2 regions of the Mesorhizobium shonense genome follow, and region 1 is predicted to be linked to the other one. Evidence: riboswitches for the same ligand, from Rfam matches in the RefSeq annotation. Region 1 holds a riboswitch; the other holds the start of a gene.
The links. A riboswitch is a leader RNA that binds a small molecule or an ion and turns the genes downstream of it on or off. The one in region 1 is predicted to bind S-adenosylmethionine.
Positions count from the first base shown of each region.

Region 2: linked by a shared signal. The riboswitch ahead of metX (homoserine O-acetyltransferase MetX) and the one ahead of ABID26_RS13260 (O-succinylhomoserine sulfhydrylase) in region 1 are both predicted to bind S-adenosylmethionine.

Region 1 covers NZ_JBEPLM010000004.1:191,685-200,745, forward strand. Annotated here, with positions in the region: gene mmsB (multiple monosaccharide ABC transporter permease) at 1-176, shown strand, start outside; gene araD1 (AraD1 family protein) at 385-1,374, shown strand; gene ABID26_RS13255 (2'-deoxycytidine 5'-triphosphate deaminase) at 1,542-2,636, opposite strand; SAM riboswitch at 2,839-2,916, shown strand; gene ABID26_RS13260 (O-succinylhomoserine sulfhydrylase) at 2,984-4,171, shown strand; gene ABID26_RS13265 (ceramide glucosyltransferase) at 4,203-5,348, opposite strand; gene apaG (Co2+/Mg2+ efflux protein ApaG) at 5,567-5,959, shown strand; gene ABID26_RS13275 (Hsp33 family molecular chaperone) at 6,168-7,199, opposite strand; gene argF (ornithine carbamoyltransferase) at 7,308-8,219, opposite strand; gene ABID26_RS13285 (aspartate aminotransferase family protein) at 8,236-9,061, opposite strand, start outside.
Region 2 covers NZ_JBEPLM010000012.1:97,210-106,270, forward strand. Annotated here, with positions in the region: gene ABID26_RS26450 (sugar kinase) at 1-481, shown strand, start outside; gene ABID26_RS26455 (prephenate/arogenate dehydrogenase family protein) at 482-1,420, opposite strand; gene hisC (histidinol-phosphate transaminase) at 1,427-2,530, opposite strand; SAM riboswitch at 2,703-2,780, shown strand; gene metX (homoserine O-acetyltransferase MetX) at 2,873-4,042, shown strand; gene metW (methionine biosynthesis protein MetW) at 4,134-4,748, shown strand; gene ABID26_RS26475 (Stf0 family sulfotransferase) at 4,697-5,521, shown strand; gene ABID26_RS26480 (glycosyltransferase) at 5,640-6,629, shown strand; gene ABID26_RS26485 (glycosyltransferase family 2 protein) at 6,827-7,762, shown strand; gene ABID26_RS26490 (DUF1194 domain-containing protein) at 7,781-8,581, opposite strand; gene ABID26_RS26495 (ABC transporter ATP-binding protein/permease) at 8,635-9,061, opposite strand, start outside.

The DNA of each region.
Region 1 (9,061 bases):
CGGCTATGGGCGGTGTCGGACAGGTTATCGGCGCCGTGGTCGGCGGCTTCATCATGGGCGTGATGAACAACGGCATGTCGATCATGGGCGTCAATGTCGACTGGCAGCAGGTGGTCAAGGGCCTGGTGCTGCTCGGCGCCGTGATCTTCGACGTCTACAACAAGAACAAGGCTTAAAGGCCGGAAGCGAGGTTCAGGAGGCATACGGGTTCTAGATCGCGACGCTGCCGGCAGCCCGTCGGCGCCAAGAAGTCCCCTGAAGGACCGGGCTCGCGAGCGCAATCCGGACGAAGAGTTTCAACCGCGGCGCGGATTGGTTCCGGGCCGCGCCGGTCAGGGTTTGCCCGTCGGCAGCCAGGCCAAGGCAAAAGAGAGAGGGTACATCATGCTGATTTCCCAGATCCTCGACGACGCCGAGACGATCCGCGTCGTTGCCCGCAGCGGCGGCAAGACCCGGATCATCAACGGCGCGCGCAGCGTCTATTCGCTGGCGATGGAGGCGGCGCGCACCGGCACCGGCCTCGAAGCGCTGATCGAGCGCAAGGGCTACGGCGAGACGGTCGATCTCGACGCCGCCTACAAGAAAGGGCGCCTGGTATCGCCGATCAACCATCCCGATCCCGCGCATCTCCACCTCACCGGCACGGGGCTGACGCATCTCGGCTCAGCCGCGACGCGCGATTCCATGCACAAGAAGCTCAGCGACGGCGAGGAGCAGCTCACCGATTCCATGAAGATGTTCCGCATGGGACTGGAAGGCGGCAAGCCGGCCAAGGGCCAGATCGGCGTGCAGCCGGAATGGTTCTACAAGGGCAACGGCACCATGGCGATTGCGCCCGGTGCCGCGCTGATGTCGCCCGCCTTCGCGCAGGACGCCGGCGAGGAGCCGGAAATCGCCGGCATCTATGTCATCGGCGACGACGGCGCACCGTTCCGCGTCGGCTTCACGCTGTCCAACGAATTCTCCGATCATGTGACCGAGCGGGTGAACTACCTGTTCCTCGCCCATTCCAAGCTGCGCAATGCGTCCTTCGGACCGGAGATCCTGATCGGGGACTTGCCCGCCGATATCAGGGGCTCTTCACGCATCCTGCGTGACGGCAAGCTGCTTTGGGAAAAGCCGTTCCTGTCGGGCGAAGCGAACATGTCGCACACCATCGCCAATCTCGAGCATCACCACTTCAAGTACTCGGCCTTCCGTCAGCCCGGCGACGTGCATGTGCACATGTTCGGCACGGCGACGCTGTCCTTCGCCGACGGCATCAGGACGGAAGCGGGCGACGTGTTCGAGATCGAGGCCAAGGACTTCGGCTTGCCGCTGCGCAACCCGCTGGAGATCGAAAAGCCGGTCAAGGTGGCGGTGAAGGCGCTGTGAGAGCGTAATCTCCCCCCTTGAGGGGGAGATGTCGCCGAAGGCGACAGAGGGGGTCGCTGCGCGTAGAGCGCCAACTCCTCTTCACGTCTGCAGGGCGTCGCGCTTTATGTGAGACGACCCCCTCTGCCCTGCCGGGCATCTCCCCCTCAAGGGGGGAGACCCCAGCCTCAGCGCGCTGCTCTGAAATGCTTGGAGAGCTTGAGCCCCTGCGCCTGATAGTTCGAGCCTAGATCGGTACCGTAAAGCGCCTGCGGGCGCTTGAGCATATGCTCGTAGACCAGGCGGCCGACGATCTGGCCGTGATCGAGGATGAACGGCACCTCGTGGCTGCGCACTTCGAGCACTGCGCGACTGCCGCTGCCGCCGGCGGCGGAGTGGCCGAAGCCGGGATCGAAGAAGCCGGCATAGTGGACGCGGAACTCGCCGACCAGCGGGTCGAAGGGCGTCATCTCGGCGGCATAGAGCGGCGGCACATGCACGGCTTCGCGCGAGACCAGGATGTAGAACTCGTCCGGGTCCAGCACCAGCTCGCCGGCACCGCTCTTATAAAGCGGCTCCCAGAAGTCGACGACATCCTGCGCGGCGCGCTTGTCGACGTCGACCAAGCCGGTGTGGTGCTTGCCGCGATAGCCGACCAGGCCGTCCTTGTCGCCGTCGAGGTCGATGGAGAGCGCGATGCCGCCGCCGGAGATGTTGGGAGGCTCGGTGGCGACCAGCATCTCGGCGCGATGGAGATCGCGCAGCTCGTTCTCCGACAGCAGCGCGTTGCCGGTGCGGAAGCGTATCTGCGACAACCGCGAGCCGGCGCGCACGACGATCGGGAAGGTGCGCGGGCTGACCTCGAGGTAGAGTGGGCCTTGATAGCCGGCGGCGATCTTGTCGAACTCATGGCCGCGATCGGTCATGACGCGCGTGAAAATGTCCAGCCGCCCGGTCGAGCTCTTCGGATTGGCCGATGCCGACACTTCTGACGGCAGCGCCAGGCTCTCGAGCAGCGGCACGATGTAGACGCAGCCCGTTTCCAGCACCGCGCCCTCGGCAAGGCTGATCTCGTGCAGCTTCAGCCGGTCGAGCTTGTCGGCCACCAGGTGATCCGGACCTGGCAGGAAGGAAGCGCGCACGCGAAAAGCCTTTTCGCCGAGCCTCAGATCGAGGCTGGCCGGCTGGATCTGGTTGGTGTCGAGGGCGCGCGGCGATTTCAGCGCGTTCGCCTCAAACAGCGCCGCGATGTCCTGATCCGGTAGAATGCCTGTCTGCCGCAAGGTCTGGCTCCGCTAGAGCAATTCACCCTTTCATGGAAACGGCGAACCGCTCTACCTCTTTGTTTTGACGCAATTCCGGCGGTTTCACACTTTTCCTGGAATTGCTCTAAGGCCGGGCAAGCGCATGGGTGCAGGCTCCTGCCTGGTACAAACCTCTTAATCAAGCCGGCAATTGACGCAAGCGCGGCGCGGGTCTAAAGGATCGTTATCCCGTGGTGATTTGGCCGGTCGGCTTGCAGCCACGTTAAACAAGTCGCTAAAGGACCGCTGGCCGCAAGGCCGTATGGACCGGTTGCGACATCGCGGCCGGTTTTTTTGTGTTTGCTTCTTAGGGTTGGACTAGGGCGATGACGAAGACGCGAAATTGGAAGCCTCAGACGGCACTCGTGCATGGCGGAACGCTGCGTTCCGGTTTCGGTGAGACCGCCGAGGCGATGTATCTCACCCAGGGCTATGTCTACGAAACGGCGCAAGCCGCGGAAGCCCGCTTCAAGGGCGAGGAGCCGGGCTTCATCTATTCGCGCTACGCCAATCCGACCGTCGACATGTTCGAGAAGCGCATGTGCGCGCTCGAAGGCGCGGAAGATGCGCGCGCCACCGCTTCCGGCATGGCGGCGGTCAGCGCGGCACTGCTCTGCAGCGTCAAGGCCGGCGACCACATCGTTGCGGCGCGGGCGCTGTTCGGCTCCTGCCGCTGGGTGGTCGAGACGCTGGCGCCGCGCTACGGCATCGAGGCGACGCTGATCGACGGCACCGACATCGCCAATTGGGAAAAGGCGGTCAGGCCGAACACCAGGCTGTTCTTCCTGGAAAGCCCGACCAACCCGACGCTGGAAGTGGTCGACATCACTGCTGTTGCCGCTTTGGCCAATTCGATCGGCGCACGTGTGATCGTCGACAATGTGTTTGCCACGCCGCTGCAGCAGAAGCCCCTGCAGCTTGGCGCCCATGTCGTGGTCTATTCGGCGACCAAGCATATCGACGGACAGGGCCGCTGCCTCGGCGGCGTCATCCTGTCGGACAAGAAGTGGATCGACGAGAACCTGCACGACTATTTCCGCCACACCGGCCCGAGCCTGTCGCCATTCAACGCCTGGACGCTGCTCAAAGGGCTTGAGACGCTGCCGCTGCGCGTGCGCCAGCAGACCGAGAGCGCCGGCAAGATCGCCGACTTCTTGGCCGGCCGGCCGGAGATCGCCCGCGTCATCTATCCGGGCCGGGCCGACCATCCGCAGGCCGATATCGTCAAGAAGCAGATGTCCGGCGGCTCGACGCTGATCTGCCTCGACGTCAAGGGCGGCAAGCAGGCGGCCTTCGCCTTCCAGAACGCTCTCGACATCGTGCTGATCTCCAACAATCTCGGCGACGCCAAGAGCCTGATCACCCATCCGGCGACGACGACGCACAAGAACCTCAGCGACGAGGCGCGCGCAGAGCTCGGCATCGGCCCGGGGACGCTGCGTCTGTCTGTCGGGCTTGAGGACGCCGACGATCTGCTGGCCGATATCGACGAGGCGCTGAAAGCGGCGAAGTAGCAGGCCGATCGAGAGAGCGCCTGAGCGAGGCTCAGGCAATCTCTTCCAGCTCGGTTATCGCGCTGGTGCGGATGGTCATGGCGTTGCCGCGCCATTCGACAGCGCCGGCCAGCCAGCCGCGCGCCCAGACGGCGGGAAGCATCGCGTCGCGCACGATCATCGCGGTGACGCTGCGCGGCGACAGATACCAGCCCTTGGACCAGGCGAGCAGGCATTCCGGCACATAGGCGAACGCCAGAACGCAAAGCGCCGTGGTGGGCAGGCTGACGCCGGCACTGGCCGCCGCGACAAGCGCGAGCAGCAACGGCAACGCCACACCGGTCAGGATTTCGGGGGCAAAAAACAGCGGGAAGGTGACGCGGCGCAGCCGCGCCCAGCGCGCCTGACGCGACCAGATTTCGGCGAACGTGCGCTGGCCGAGCGGCTGTTCGAAGGGCGACGCGACGAGATTGACGCGCAGTGCCAAGCCGTTGACCAGCTTGGTGGCGGCCGCGTCCTCGGCGATCTCGGCGGCTAAAGCCTGGATGCCGCCGTTCGCGTCGAGCATCGGCTTGTTCCACAACATGCTCTTGCCTTGGGCGAAGCCGAGGCCGAGCGCTTCGCCCGCATATTGCCAGCGCGCCTGCAGCGTGTTGAGGAAGGCGCATTCGACTTCGGCCCAAAACCCGTCCGGCCGCGAGCCTATCGGCGTGGAGCAGACGAGGCCGGTATCCGGCCGCCAGGCCGCCATCAGATGCTGGACATAGTCCTTGGGCATCAGCACGTTGGAATCGGCAAGGATCACCCAGTCGTGCCGCGCCGCCTGCCAGCCCTTCACGCAATTGTTGAGCTTGGGATTGGCGCTGATCCTGTCGTCGCCGACGAGCAGCCGCGCCGGAACCTTGGGGAAGCGCGCGATCGCGGCATTGATCAGCTTGACCACGGGGTCTTCGGCGCCGGCAACGCAGAAGATCAGCTCATAGCGCGGCCAGTCGAGCGAGAAGGCGCGATCAAGCATCTCCTCGGCGAACGGCTCGACGCCGCGCGACGGCACGATGATGGAGACCGGTGGCTGCTTCTCCGCGGGCGGAGGAATGATGCGACGCGCCTTCAGCCGCGACGATGCGAGCATGATGCTGGCGAAATTGGAAAGAAGAAGGGCTGACGATGCAAAGGCGGCTGCGAGAGTCAGTTCCATCGAGATCTGGTCACTCCGGAAAAGCCGCCCGCGGCCATTTCAATCAGTCGACAGAGCGCCCGAGTCGCCCGGCATGGTTTGTGCACACCAACATTGTCATGTGTCACTTAAATGACATTGTTTTTCGGCACGTGCGCTAGAAACTGGCAGGATGGCGCCTCACCTAATAACCACGAAGCGCGACAAACGTTCCCTTCGCCGGCAAACCGGAGTGACCCATGTATCGCGCCGTGACGCGCAACATCGAAGTGCAGGTCAGGCCGTTCTATCTGGAGGATCGTTCCGATCCGTCCGAGAACCGCTATGTGTGGGGCTACCAGGTGACGATCGACAACCGGTCGGACGAGTTCGTGCAGCTTATGTCGCGCTACTGGCACATCACCGACGGCCGCGGTCGCGTCGAGGAAGTGCGCGGCGCGGGCGTCGTCGGCGACCAGCCGGAGCTCAACCCCGGCGACAGCTACCAGTACACGTCGGGATGCCCGCTCTCGACGCCATCAGGCATCATGGTCGGCCATTACACGATGCGCAACGGGCGCGGCGAGACGTTCGATGTCGCCATCCCCGCCTTCTCGCTCGACATGCCGGGGACGAGGCGAACGGTGAACTAAACGCTGGGCGAGAGCGTTTTTTCTCCCCGTCACTATACGGGGACAAATGCCCGGCAGGACAATGAGGGGCAGCGCCGGACTCGTGCGATTATCTTCCAGGCATATAACAACGCTGGAATGAGAGGCGCGACCATCGCCGGACTTGGCGCCGCCCCTCATCCGCCTGCCGGCACCTTCTCCCCGTATAGTGACGGGGAGAAGGACGATCTCACTCGGCCGCGAACTCCGCCGGATCGAAGTCGTACTGCGTCGAGCAGAACTCGCAGGCGACATGGATGCCGCCGTCCTCGGTCGAGTCCTTGATCTCGTCGGCCGAAAAGCCTTCGAGGATGCCGCGGATCTTCTCGCGCGAGCAGGAGCACCGGTCGGCGACGGGCACGCCACGGAAGACGCGCACGCCATGTTCGTGGAACAGCCGGTAGAGCAGCCGCTCGGCGCCCACCGTCGGATCGATGAGCTCGGTCGGCTCGGTGGTGCCGAGCAGCGCCAGAAGTTCCCGCCAGGAATTGTCGGCCGGCTCGTGCGTCACGTCGCGCGGATCACCGTCGCCGCCGGAAATATCGGGCACGCGCATGCGCTCCGGCGCCTGCGGCAGGAACTGCGCAAGGATGCCGCCGGCACGCCATTGCTCGCGGGCGCCGCCGGGGCCCGGCGTCACCAGCTTGGCGACCGACATCTTGAGATCGGTCGGGATCTGCTCGGACTGGCGAAAATAGGTGCGCGCGGCTTCTTCCAGCGACGTGCCGTCGAGCTGGACGATGCCCTGATAGCGCTGGGTGTGCGCGCCCTGGTCGATGGTCAGCGCCAGCACGCCGGTGCCGAGCAGTTTCTGCTGCGAGGTCTCGCCGGCGGCAACCAGCGCCTGCAACCGGTCGGCATCGAAGCGCGCATAGGCGCGCAGCGCATGCGGCGTGGTGAAGTCCGCTACCAGCATGTCGACCGGCCCGTCGGTGCGCGTCTGTAGGATGAACTTGCCCTCGAACTTCAGCGACGTGCCGAGCAGCACCGTCAGCACGCAGGCTTCCGCCAGCAGGCGCGCCACCGGTTCGGGATAGTCGTGGCGGCTGAGGATGGCGTCGAGCATCGGCCCGAGCTGCACGGTGCGGCCGCGCACGTCGAGCGGCGCCACCTCGTAAGGCACGACATGGTCGTCGCCGGCGAAGCCGAATTCACCGAGTTTGGGTTGATGTTCAGCCAATGGACGGATTTCCAACATGACAAAGCTCCGGGGCGCGTCCATCCCGCTTTCCAAGCGGCATGGGGAAAAGCGCGTTCGATTTGCGTGATGGCCCGCAAATAGGCATCACGCATCCGCGGATCAAGTTGGCCCGGATCAAGCCGGCCTCGATCAAGCGCCCAGGCACCAGGCCAGCACCGCCTTCTGGGCGTGCAGCCGGTTCTCGGCCTCGTCGAACACCACCGAATGCGGTCCGTCGATGACCTCGTCGGTGACCTCCTCGCCGCGATGCGCCGGCAGGCAGTGCATGAAGAGCGCGTCGGACTTCGCTTTGGCCATAAGCGCTGCGTTGACCTGGTAAGGCAGGAAGACGTTGTGGCCGCGAGCGCGATGCTCCTGGCCCATCGACACCCAGCTGTCGGTGACGACGCAATCGGCCTGGTCGACCGCCTCCTCGGCCGAGCGGGCGAACCTGACTTTGCCGCCATTGGCCTTCGACCAGTCGACATATTTCTCGAACGGCTCGCTGCCCTCCGGCACTGCGACATTGAGATTGAAGCGGAACCGCGCCGAGGCTTCGAGCAGCGAGTGCAGCACATTGTTGCCGTCGCCGGTCCAGGCGAAGGTCTTGCCCGCCACCGGACCGCGATGCTCCTCGAAGGTCATGATGTCGGCCATGAGCTGGCAGGGATGGGTATCGTCGGTCAGTCCGTTGATGACCGGTACGGTCGCATTCTCGGTGAGCTCCAGCAGCCGGTCATGCGAGGTGGTGCGGATCATGATGGCGTCGACATAGCGCGACAGAACCTTGGCGGTGTCGGCGATGGTTTCGGAACGGCCGAGCTGCATCTCGGTGCCGGTCAGCATGATGGTCTCGCCCCCGAGCTGGCGCATGCCGACGTCGAAGGACACGCGCGTGCGTGTCGACGGCTTGTCGAAGATCATCGCCAGCACCTTGCCTTCGAGCGGCTTCGAACGCTCGCCGGCCTTGAGCCTGGTCTTTCGCGCCACCGCATCGTCCAGCATGATGCGCAGATCGCCCGCGGAAACGGCTGACAGATCGGTAAAGTGGCGAACGCTCATCGGCAGGATTCCAGAATTATTTCGCGGCTTCGGCCGCAATCGCGTCGGTCAGACCCTTGGCGCCCGAGCGGATGCGCTTCAGCGCCTCGCCGATCTCGGCGTCGGTGACGGTGAGAGGCGGCAAGAGGCGGATGACATTGTCGCCGGCCGGCACCGCCAGCAGGTGCTGGTCGCGCAGCGCCATGTTCACCTTGTTGTTGGGCATGACGCATTTCAGGCCAAGCATCAGGCCGGTTCCCCGGATGCCTTCGATGATCCGGGGGAATTCATCGGCGACCGCCGCAAGGCCCTGCTTCAAGAGAAGCGCCTTGCGCTGCACATCCTCGAGGAAGCCGTCGGCCAGCACCACGTCGAGCACGGCATTGCCCACCGCCATCGCCAGCGGATTGCCGCCGAAGGTGGTGCCGTGCACGCCGGCCGTCATGCCGGTCGCGGCGTCGTCGGTTGCAAGGCAGGCACCCATCGGGAAGCCGCCGCCGATGCCCTTGGCGATCGCCATCAGGTCAGGCGTCACGCCCGCCCATTCATGCGCGAAGAGCCTGCCGGTGCGGCCGATGCCGCACTGGACCTCGTCGAAGATCAGAAGCAGGCCATGCTTGTCGCAGAGCTGCCGCAACCGTTTCAAGGACTGCGTCGGCACCGGGCGGATGCCGCCTTCGCCCTGCACCGGCTCGATCAGGATCGCCGCGGTCTCGGGCGTGATCGCCTTTTCGGCGGCGTCGATGTCGTCGAACGCGACCTGGTCGAAGCCCTCGACCTTGGGCCCGAAACCCTCAAGATATTTATACTGGCCGCCGGCCGCGATCGTGGCCAGCGTGCGGCCGTGGAAGGCGCCCTCGAAG
Region 2 (9,061 bases), on a different contig from region 1:
GACGGCCGCGCGGGACGCTGGCCATCCGGCGATCCTCGACGCCGACACAGCGCCCGTCGAGGTGCTGGAGCGACTGCTGCCTTTAGCCTCGCACATCGTCGCCTCGGAACCGGCGGCCCGCATCGTCTGCGGCCACGCGCCCGCCCCTGAAAGCGCCTGCGCAGATCTTGCCTCGCGCACCGATGCCTTTGTCGCGGTGACGGGAGGCGCTGCCGGAACCTGGTGGCATGACCGGGAAGCCGGCCGCGTCCGCCATGTCGAGGCGCCGAAGATCAAGGCGGTTGATACGCTCGCCGCCGGCGACGTCTTCCACGGCGCCTTTGCCGTCGGCCTTGCCGAAGCGATGCCGCCCGAGCGGGCGCTGCGCTTTGCCAGCGCCGCCGCGGCGCTCAAATGCCTGCGCTTCGGCGGCCGGCTCGGCGCTCCGGACAGGGCCGAGACGCTGGCGATGATGGCAGCGCACTGGCCGTCGTCGACCTGACTAAGATTTGGCCCCAGGATGCTCGACCGCCTGGCGGCCGAAATCCGGCACATCGATGTCCTGGCCGGCCTCGATGATCGAGCGGCGGATGGCGCGGGTACGGGTGAAGAGGTCGAACAGCTTTTCGCCGTCGCCCCAGCGGATCGCCCGCTGCAGCGAGGCGAGATCCTCCGAGAACCGCGCCAGCATCTCCAGGATCGCGTCCTTGTTGTGCAGGCACACGTCCCGCCACATTGTCGGGTCGGAGGCCGCCAGACGGGTGAAATCGCGAAAACCGGAAGCGGAATATTTGATGACCTCCGTCTTGGTCACCGATTCCAGGTCGTCGGCGGTGCCGACGATGTTGTAGGCGATGATATGCGGCAGGTGCGAGACGATGGCCAGGGTCATGTCGTGATGCTGCGGGTCCATCGTGTCGATGTTCGAGCCGCAGCGCCGCCAGAATTCCGACAGCTTCTCCAGCGCCTCAGGATCGGTGCCCGGCAGCGGCGTGAAGATGCACCAGCGGTTGTCGAAAAGATCGGCAAAGCCGGCATCGGGGCCCGATTTTTCCGTACCCGCCAGTGGGTGGCCCGGGATGAAATGCACGCCGTCGGGCACATGCGGCTCAATCTGCGCGATCACCGATGCCTTGGTCGAGCCGACATCGGTGAGGATGGCGCCTTTCTTCAGCGCCGGCGCGATCTCGGCGGCGACCTCGCCGGACGAGCCGACCGGCACCGAGATGATGACGAGATCCGCGTCGCGTGCCGCTTCTTTGGCCTCGGTCGTGTAGGAATCGCCGAGGCCGAGCTCCTCGGCCCGCTTGAGCGTCGCTTTGCTGCGCGTGGCGATGGCGATATGGCGGGCAAGCCCCTCCCGGCGGATGACACGGGCGAGCGACGAGCCGATCAGGCCGATGCCGACCAGCGCTATTTTCTCGAACATCGGTGATGTCATGGTGCTTCAGCTTTTCAGGAAACTCGTCAGCGCGTCGACGACGCCGCGATTGGCCTCTTCGGTACCGATGCTCATGCGCAGCGCGTTCGGGAAGCCGTAGCCGGTGACGCGGCGCAGGATATAGCCCCTTGCGCTGAGATAATCGTCCGCGGCCGCCGCCGAATGCCGCCTGTCGTCGGGAAAGTGGATCAGCACGAAATTGCCGACGCTCGGCGTCACGCGCAGCCCGAGCAGGGTCACCTGTTCGCTGACCCAGGCCAGCCATTTCTCGTTATGCGCCACGCTGCGCTCGACATGGGCGCGGTCGCGGATGGCCGCGATGCCCGCCTCGATCGCTGTCGCGTTGACGTTGAACGGCCCACGCACCCGGTTGATCGCATCGACGATATGCGCCGGGCCGTACATCCAGCCGACGCGCGCGCCGCCGAGGCCGAGCTTGGAGAAGGTGCGGGTCATGACCACGTTCTCGGCGCTGCCCGCGAGCTCGATGCCCGCTTCATAGTCGTTGCGCCGCACATATTCGGCATAGGCCGCGTCGAGCACCAGGAGCACGTTCTTCGGCAGCCCGGCATGCAGCCGGCGCACCTCCTGGAACGGCACATAGGTGCCGGTCGGATTGTTGGGATTGGCGAGGAACACGATCCGGGTCGCCGGCGTCACCGCCGCGAGCATCGCGTCGATGTCGGCGCGCTCGTCGGTTTCCTTGACCGCGACCGGTCTGGCGCCGGCGGCCTGGATGTAGATCTTGTAGACCATGAAGGCGTGTTCGGTGAACACGGCCTCGTCGCCCGGCGCAAGATAGGTTTGCGCCAGGAGCCCGAGGATCTCGTCGGAGCCGTTGGAGCAGACGATGTTTGCCGGATTGAGCCCATGCACGTCGCCGATCGCCTCGCGCAGCCGGCGAGCTGAGCCGTCGGGATAGACGTCCAACCTGGAAGCCACGTCCCGCGCGGCCTCGATCGCTTTCGGCGACGGCCCGAGCGGGTTCTCGTTGGACGACAGCTTGTAGACTTTCGTCACGCCGGCCGGTGCCGTGCTCTTGCCCGGCACGTAGGCCTCGATGTCCATGATGCCCGCGCGGGGCGTCGGACGTGGCTGATCCTGCTTCATGTCACAAATCCGTCGAGAAGGCCGTCGAGGCCGCAGCGGAAATACAGGCCGTGGCCCCGAATGTCGAGTGCCGGTGCTTGCGCCAAGATCCTGATCCCAAGGTGCTGCCCCCAAGATGCTGCCCCCAGGATGCTGCCCGTTGACGAAGCGCGGCGCTGGTCCTAGAAGAGCAGCCGGACTCCGTGGTGATTTGGCCGGTCGGCTTGCAGCCACGTTAAACAATTCGCTAAAGGGCCGTTTGCAACCTGTAACCGGCTTTGCGAAGGCAGGCCGGTTTTTTGTTGTCCGCTGCCGGCCGGATACCGCATCGGCGAAATCGATGCGGACTGGATGGGGAATGCGATGGCCGCTCAGCGCGCTCTAAGGACCAACAACGAGGCCGACCACCCATCGAGCCCGGTGTTGCAGTTCGGCCCCGACAAGCCGCTGAAGCTCGATGCGGGCACGGTGCTGTCGCCGTTCCAGGTCGCTTACCAGACCTATGGCATCCTCAACGACGCCCGCTCCAACGCCATCCTCGTCTGCCACGCGCTGACCGGCGACCAGCATGTCGCCAACACCAATCCGGTGACCGGCAAGCCGGGCTGGTGGGAGGTGCTGATCGGCCCCGGCAAGATCATCGACACCAACCGCTTTTTCGTCATCTGCTCCAACGTCGTCGGCGGCTGCCTCGGCTCCACCGGCCCGGCCTCGATCAATCCGGCGACGGGCCGGCCCTACGGCCTCGACCTGCCGATCATCACCATCCGCGACATGGTGCGCGCGCAGCTGATGCTGGTCGACCATTTCGGCATCGAGAAGCTGTTTTGCGTGCTCGGCGGCTCGATGGGCGGCATGCAGGTGCTGGAGTGGGCCGCCAGCCATTCGGAGCGCGTCTTCTCGGTGCTGCCGATCGCCACCGGAGCCCGCCATTCCTCGCAGAACATCGCCTTCCATGAGGTCGGGCGGCAGGCCGTCATGGCCGATCCGGAGTGGCACGGCGGCAAATATCTCGATTTCGGCAGGCGTCCGGAAAAAGGGCTCGCCGTGGCGCGCATGGCCGCCCACATCACCTATCTGTCGGAGGCGGCCCTTCACCGCAAGTTCGGTCGCAACCTGCAGGACCGCGAGGCGCTCACCTTCGGTTTCGACGCCGACTTCCAGATCGAAAGCTATCTGCGCCACCAGGGCATGACCTTCGTCGATCGCTTCGACGCCAACTCCTACCTCTACCTGACCCGCGCAATGGACTATTTCGACCTCGCCGCCGACCATGGCGGACGGCTGGCCGATGCCTTCGCCGCCACCAAGACGCGGTTTTGCCTGGTATCCTTCACATCAGACTGGCTGTTCCCGACCGGGGAGAGCCGCTCGATCGTTCATGCGCTGAACGCCGCCGGCGCTTCCGTCTCCTTCGTCGAGATCGAGACCGATCGCGGCCATGACGCCTTCCTGCTCGACGAACCGGAACTGTTCGCGGCCATCAACGGCTTCATCGCCTCGGCCGCCCGCGCCAGGGGACTCAGCCTATGAGCGGCTCGCGATCTCTTCGTTTTAGCAGCATTTCTGCGACACCGAGCGATTCCGCTTTGGCTTCGAATGCTCTAAGGCCGCGGGTGTTCCCATGAGCGTCAATCGTGCCCAACGTGTCGATCTCGAGGTTATCAACGATCTCATCCCGGCCCGTTCGCGTGTCCTCGATGTCGGCTCGGGCGACGGCCTGCTGCTGGAGCTTCTCCAGGAGACAAAACAGGTCGACGGCCGCGGGATGGAGCTGTCGCAGCGCGGCGTCAACGAATGCGTGGCGCGCGGCCTTTCCGTGATCCAGGGCGATGCCGACAAGGACCTCGAATTCTATCCCGACAAGGGCTTCGATTTCGTTGTGCTGTCGCAGACCTTGCAGGCGACCCGCAATCCGAAGCTGGTGCTCGACGAGCTGCTTCGGATCGGCAACCGCGCCATCGTATCGTTCCCCAATTTCGGCCATTGGCGCGTGCGCTTCTCGCTGCTGATCAAGGGCAGGATGCCGGTCACCAAGGATCTGCCCTATTCCTGGTACGACACGCCGAACATCCACTTCTGCACCATCCGCGACTTCGTCAATCTGTGCGAGGAGCTTGGCGCAACGGTCGAGAAGGCGACCGCACTCGACGCCAACGGCCAGAAGATCGGCCTGTCGATGCCCTGGTGGTTCTGGAATTTCTTCGGCCAGCAGGCGGTGTTTTTGCTGAAGCGATGATCGGGATGCAGCTTTTTCGTCGGCGGCCGCCGACGGTTAAAATCCCTCCGGACATTCTGTCGGAGATACGAGCGGGAATTCTCGTCTGCACATCGCCGCGCAGCGGCAGCAATCATCTTGCAGGACTAATGGCTTCGGCCGGGTTGGGCAATCCACTGGAATGGTTTGGCGGTCGCCGTCTGCTTGAACTGCCCGGCTACCCGCGCGAACCGAGCGCCCAGCTTCTTCGTGCGTTGACGGAGGGGCGGTCCTCTTCCGGAGTCTACGCGATCAAGCTCTTCGCGAGCCAGTTCGCTCAAGTGGCCAAGAAGGTGAACCTGCCGGCCAGTCTTCCGAACCCGCGCTATGTGCGCCTGACGCGTAGCGATCTGCTGGGCCAGGCGATCTCATGGGCACGCGCGCGGCAAACCCGCAGATTCCGCTCCACTGAAGTCAGCCATGCACCGCCACGCTACGACAGCGGAGCGATTGCCGAGTCGCTTGAGAAGATTTTGATGGAGAATTTGGCTTGGGATGCTTGGTTCGCGAAAAACGGACTGTCTTTTCTCGCATTGACCTATGAGCAAATTCAGCAAGATCCGGTTGGAAGCCTCAAGACGATCGCGCAGCTGGCGGGTGTAGAGCCCGTCTGGAGAACGAACCTCGAGTCAGGTCTCGAAGTCCAGCGCGACGCGATCAACGACGAATGGAGAAAGCGTTTCCTGTCTGAATATACCGACCCGTCGAGCTTCCGGCATGGAAAAAACTATATCCGTGGCTTCTTGAAGAACTAGCAATCGGTGAACCGCCAATCGAAGCGGAAACTCGCAAATAGATGGCGCCTTTGATCGTTTGACAGCATACGTTCAGGGCTATAGCGACTATCCCGATAAGCTGGTGGTGATTAACTCTATGGCTGAACATCCAACCTATTCGATCGTCGTGGAGATGGAGAACGCCAAATCCATTGACTGGGACGAGATTGGCGTGGGCCTGAAGGCCCTGGCGCGTGAAATTGCTGCCGTTTCCGCAACTGGTTTCGCAAGGCCGAAGGTTGTCGTGTCGCATGGCGGGCCCGATTCGGACGCCGATTTGCTGCGAGCGAGCATCGACGCTGAAGCACCTCAACTTACGCAGGTTGCCGAACTGACATTCGCGGCCTGCTCCGGTGGTCGGTATTACGACCTCAAGAACAATGGCGTGCCCTTGACCGAAGGAAACATCGTCGTTTTCCTGGATTCCGACACAGTCCCCGAGCGGGATTGGCTCTCAACTCTGCTGAAGCCCTTCCAACACCCGGAAACCCTCTGCGTAAACGGGCATACCTATCTTTCCTACGACGATTTTTTCTCGCGAACCTTTGCTTTGATCTGGTTCTTCCCGATGGCCCGGGGGGACGAAAGGTTCGCCTCGAAACGTGCGATCAATGCCAACAACATTGCCTTCCAACGCGACTGGATAGCCAGCCATCCGTTCCCGGCACACAACGGCTTCAAGGTTTCCTGCACGCTGCTGATGCACCAGCTTTGGCGCGAGGGCCACAGAATCGTCAATGTCGATGCGCGCGTCTATCACTACTCGCCGCGCGGCTGGCGGTTCTTCTATTGGCGCGCGCTGGTGACCGGCAGGGATGCCGACCGAAAATTCGTCGAGCTCCATTCCCCCACCCGCGCCCAGCGTATCGTCAAATCGTTCACACGCTGGGGGACGATGTCGTGGCGCACGACACGACGCGTGATCGGTCATGCGCCGCAAACGGGCATGCCAATCTGGCAGATTCCGTTTTCAGTGGCGGTCGGCCTGGCCTTTTACACGCTGGCATTTTTCGGCCATTTCAGCCTCGCAGCCGGTCTCGTTCGCGACGAAATCGAGATCGTGCCGGACTATGTGGGCCACAGTTGAGGACAAGTCGCCCGCAAAGTGTTGCTTTCAAACCGCATGGCTTTGAAGAAATATGCTCCGAACTTGATCCTGACGCGACGCTTCAGGTGACATAGACGCCTCTTTTCTGTAGCGTTTTGTCCATCCGGGGGCGGACACGGAGGGGCAGGTACGAGATCCAACCGATCATCGCGTATCCGCTCCACAACGAAAGTTAGATGCCGGCTGCTTCCGACACAGCTCCGCTGATCACCGTGATCACGCCGACGCACAACCGGCGCAGCCAGGTCGTGCGCGCCGTGGAAAGCGTTCTTGCCCAGACACTTACGCGCTTCGAGCACATCGTGGTCGACGATGGCTCGACCGATGGGACGGCCCTGGCGCTCGCCGAAATTCGCGACCCCAGACTGATCTATGTCGGGGCGAAATGGCGCGGCGCCAATGCCGCGCGCAACGCGGGCATCGAGCGCGCGCGGGCGCCGATCGTGACCTTCCTTGATTCGGACGATGTCTATCTGCCGGACCGCCTGGAGCGGACGGTGGCGCATTTCGACAAAAACCCTTCGCTCGAAGTGCTGATCAGCTCCTTCATCTCGGTGAAGGGCAACCGCAGCACCAAATGTATCAATCGCCAGGCCTTGCTCGACAAGAGCACGCTGCAGCGCGCGCTGGTCTCGCAGACGATCTTCATCGCCGGTTCGGCGATTAGCGCCCGGCACGAATCGCTGCTTGCGATCGGTGGCTTCGACAGCGACATCACGCGCATGCAGGACCGCGAGCTGCTGCTGCGTTTTGCCAACCGCGGCGGCGCCCTGCTGTCGGAGGAGATCGACTGGAAGAAGTATAATTCGGAGAACTCGATCTCCGGCCGCCGCGATGGCTATGTCGAGGCCTATGCCAACTTGATCGGCAAGCACCCTTATATCGCCGACCGTTATCCCGACGTGCCGCCCTATATGATCGCGCGCCAGATCATCGCCGATACCCTGAAAGGCCGGCTGCCTCAGGCTTTCTCGGGCTATCTGGCCAACCGGTCGTCCAAAGCCCTCGGCTATTCGCTGCCGCAACTGCTGCGCGGCTATGTTGTCGGCCGCCGCTGGCGTCGCGATTGCTATGACGAATTCCGCGCCAAATATGGCGCCCGGGCGGCCTGAGGCGCACCAAGTGGTGCCTCACCGATCCAGCTCCGGAAAATACGGATCGGAAAACCGCTGCCGCAGCCGCTCGCCGAGCAGGCAGTCGGTCGGCGCCTCCGCATCGACGCGGATCTTTGTGGCATCACCGACACTGCTCACCTCCTGGATCAGCTTGCGGCGGATCGCGGTCGAGAATTCGGACGCCGCATAGATCGGCAACACGAACGAGCCGGGGCCGCCGGTGACGCAATCGGCATAGTAGCGATCGAGACGGCTGACGCTCGGCGACGGGCTGATCAGGATCGGCAGGCCGTTGATGATTATGCCGCTGGCCAGGGCGGCGTCACGGGTCAGGGCGACAGGCAGCCCGGCATTGTTGGGCCCGTCCCCCGATATGTCGATGACCCGACGCGGCGCCGAAAAGCCATTTTTCTCCAAAAGCCCGGCGCCGAAGCCGAGAGCGCCGGAAATCGAGGTGCCGCGAAAGCTCCGGAACGGCCGGCCCGCGATCTTGTCGGCAAAGGCGTTGGCGCTGTCTGCGCCGTCGATGACCTGCCAGGCGATCACGCCGTCGTCGCGCACGACGCCCGCCCATTCGAAATAGGCGAGCGCGATACGGCCCTTCGGGCCTGAGCGCACCGCGCTGATGAAGTCGGGATGGCGCAGCGCCTCGACATAGCCGGCGCGCTGCAGGGCGAACTCCCCTTCGTCCATCGACTGCGAGATGTCGACAGCCAGCACGAGCTCGACATCGACGGGCGTATCGCCGCCGATTGCAGGCATTGGCGCCGCCTCGGCGCAGGCAAGGCAGGCAAGCAGACTGAGCAGCTTGAGCATGGCACAGCTCCGACCACGCCGGGATTCTTCCCGGCGATCGCGGCGAAATAAAGCTATTTCTTGGCTCTCGCCGCGGTCGGTGGCGGTTCGATCGCCCCGGCGCGCAGGCGGGCCGGCTTGAGCGCCGATCCGCCGCTGTCCTTGACGATGGTAAGCGCGCGCGGGAAGAACTGGTTGTTGTGCAGGCCGCGCCCGATATTGAGGATCGCAGCGTCCGCCAGTCTCGCCTGCAGCATGGCCAGCACGCGCCGCAACGTGGCGCCGTCGAACGTATCCAGCGCTTCGTCGATGATCACCCATTTCGGCTTCCTCAGCGCAAGCCGGGCAAAGGCGAGCAGCCGCTGCTCGTCGTCGGCCAGCTCATGCTCCCAGCGCGCCGAGCGGTCGAGCTGGGATGACAGGCGCTCCAGGCCGACTTCGTTCAGCACCGCTGAAATCTCGGCGTCGTCTATCCTCGCGCCTTCGGCATGGTTGAGCGCG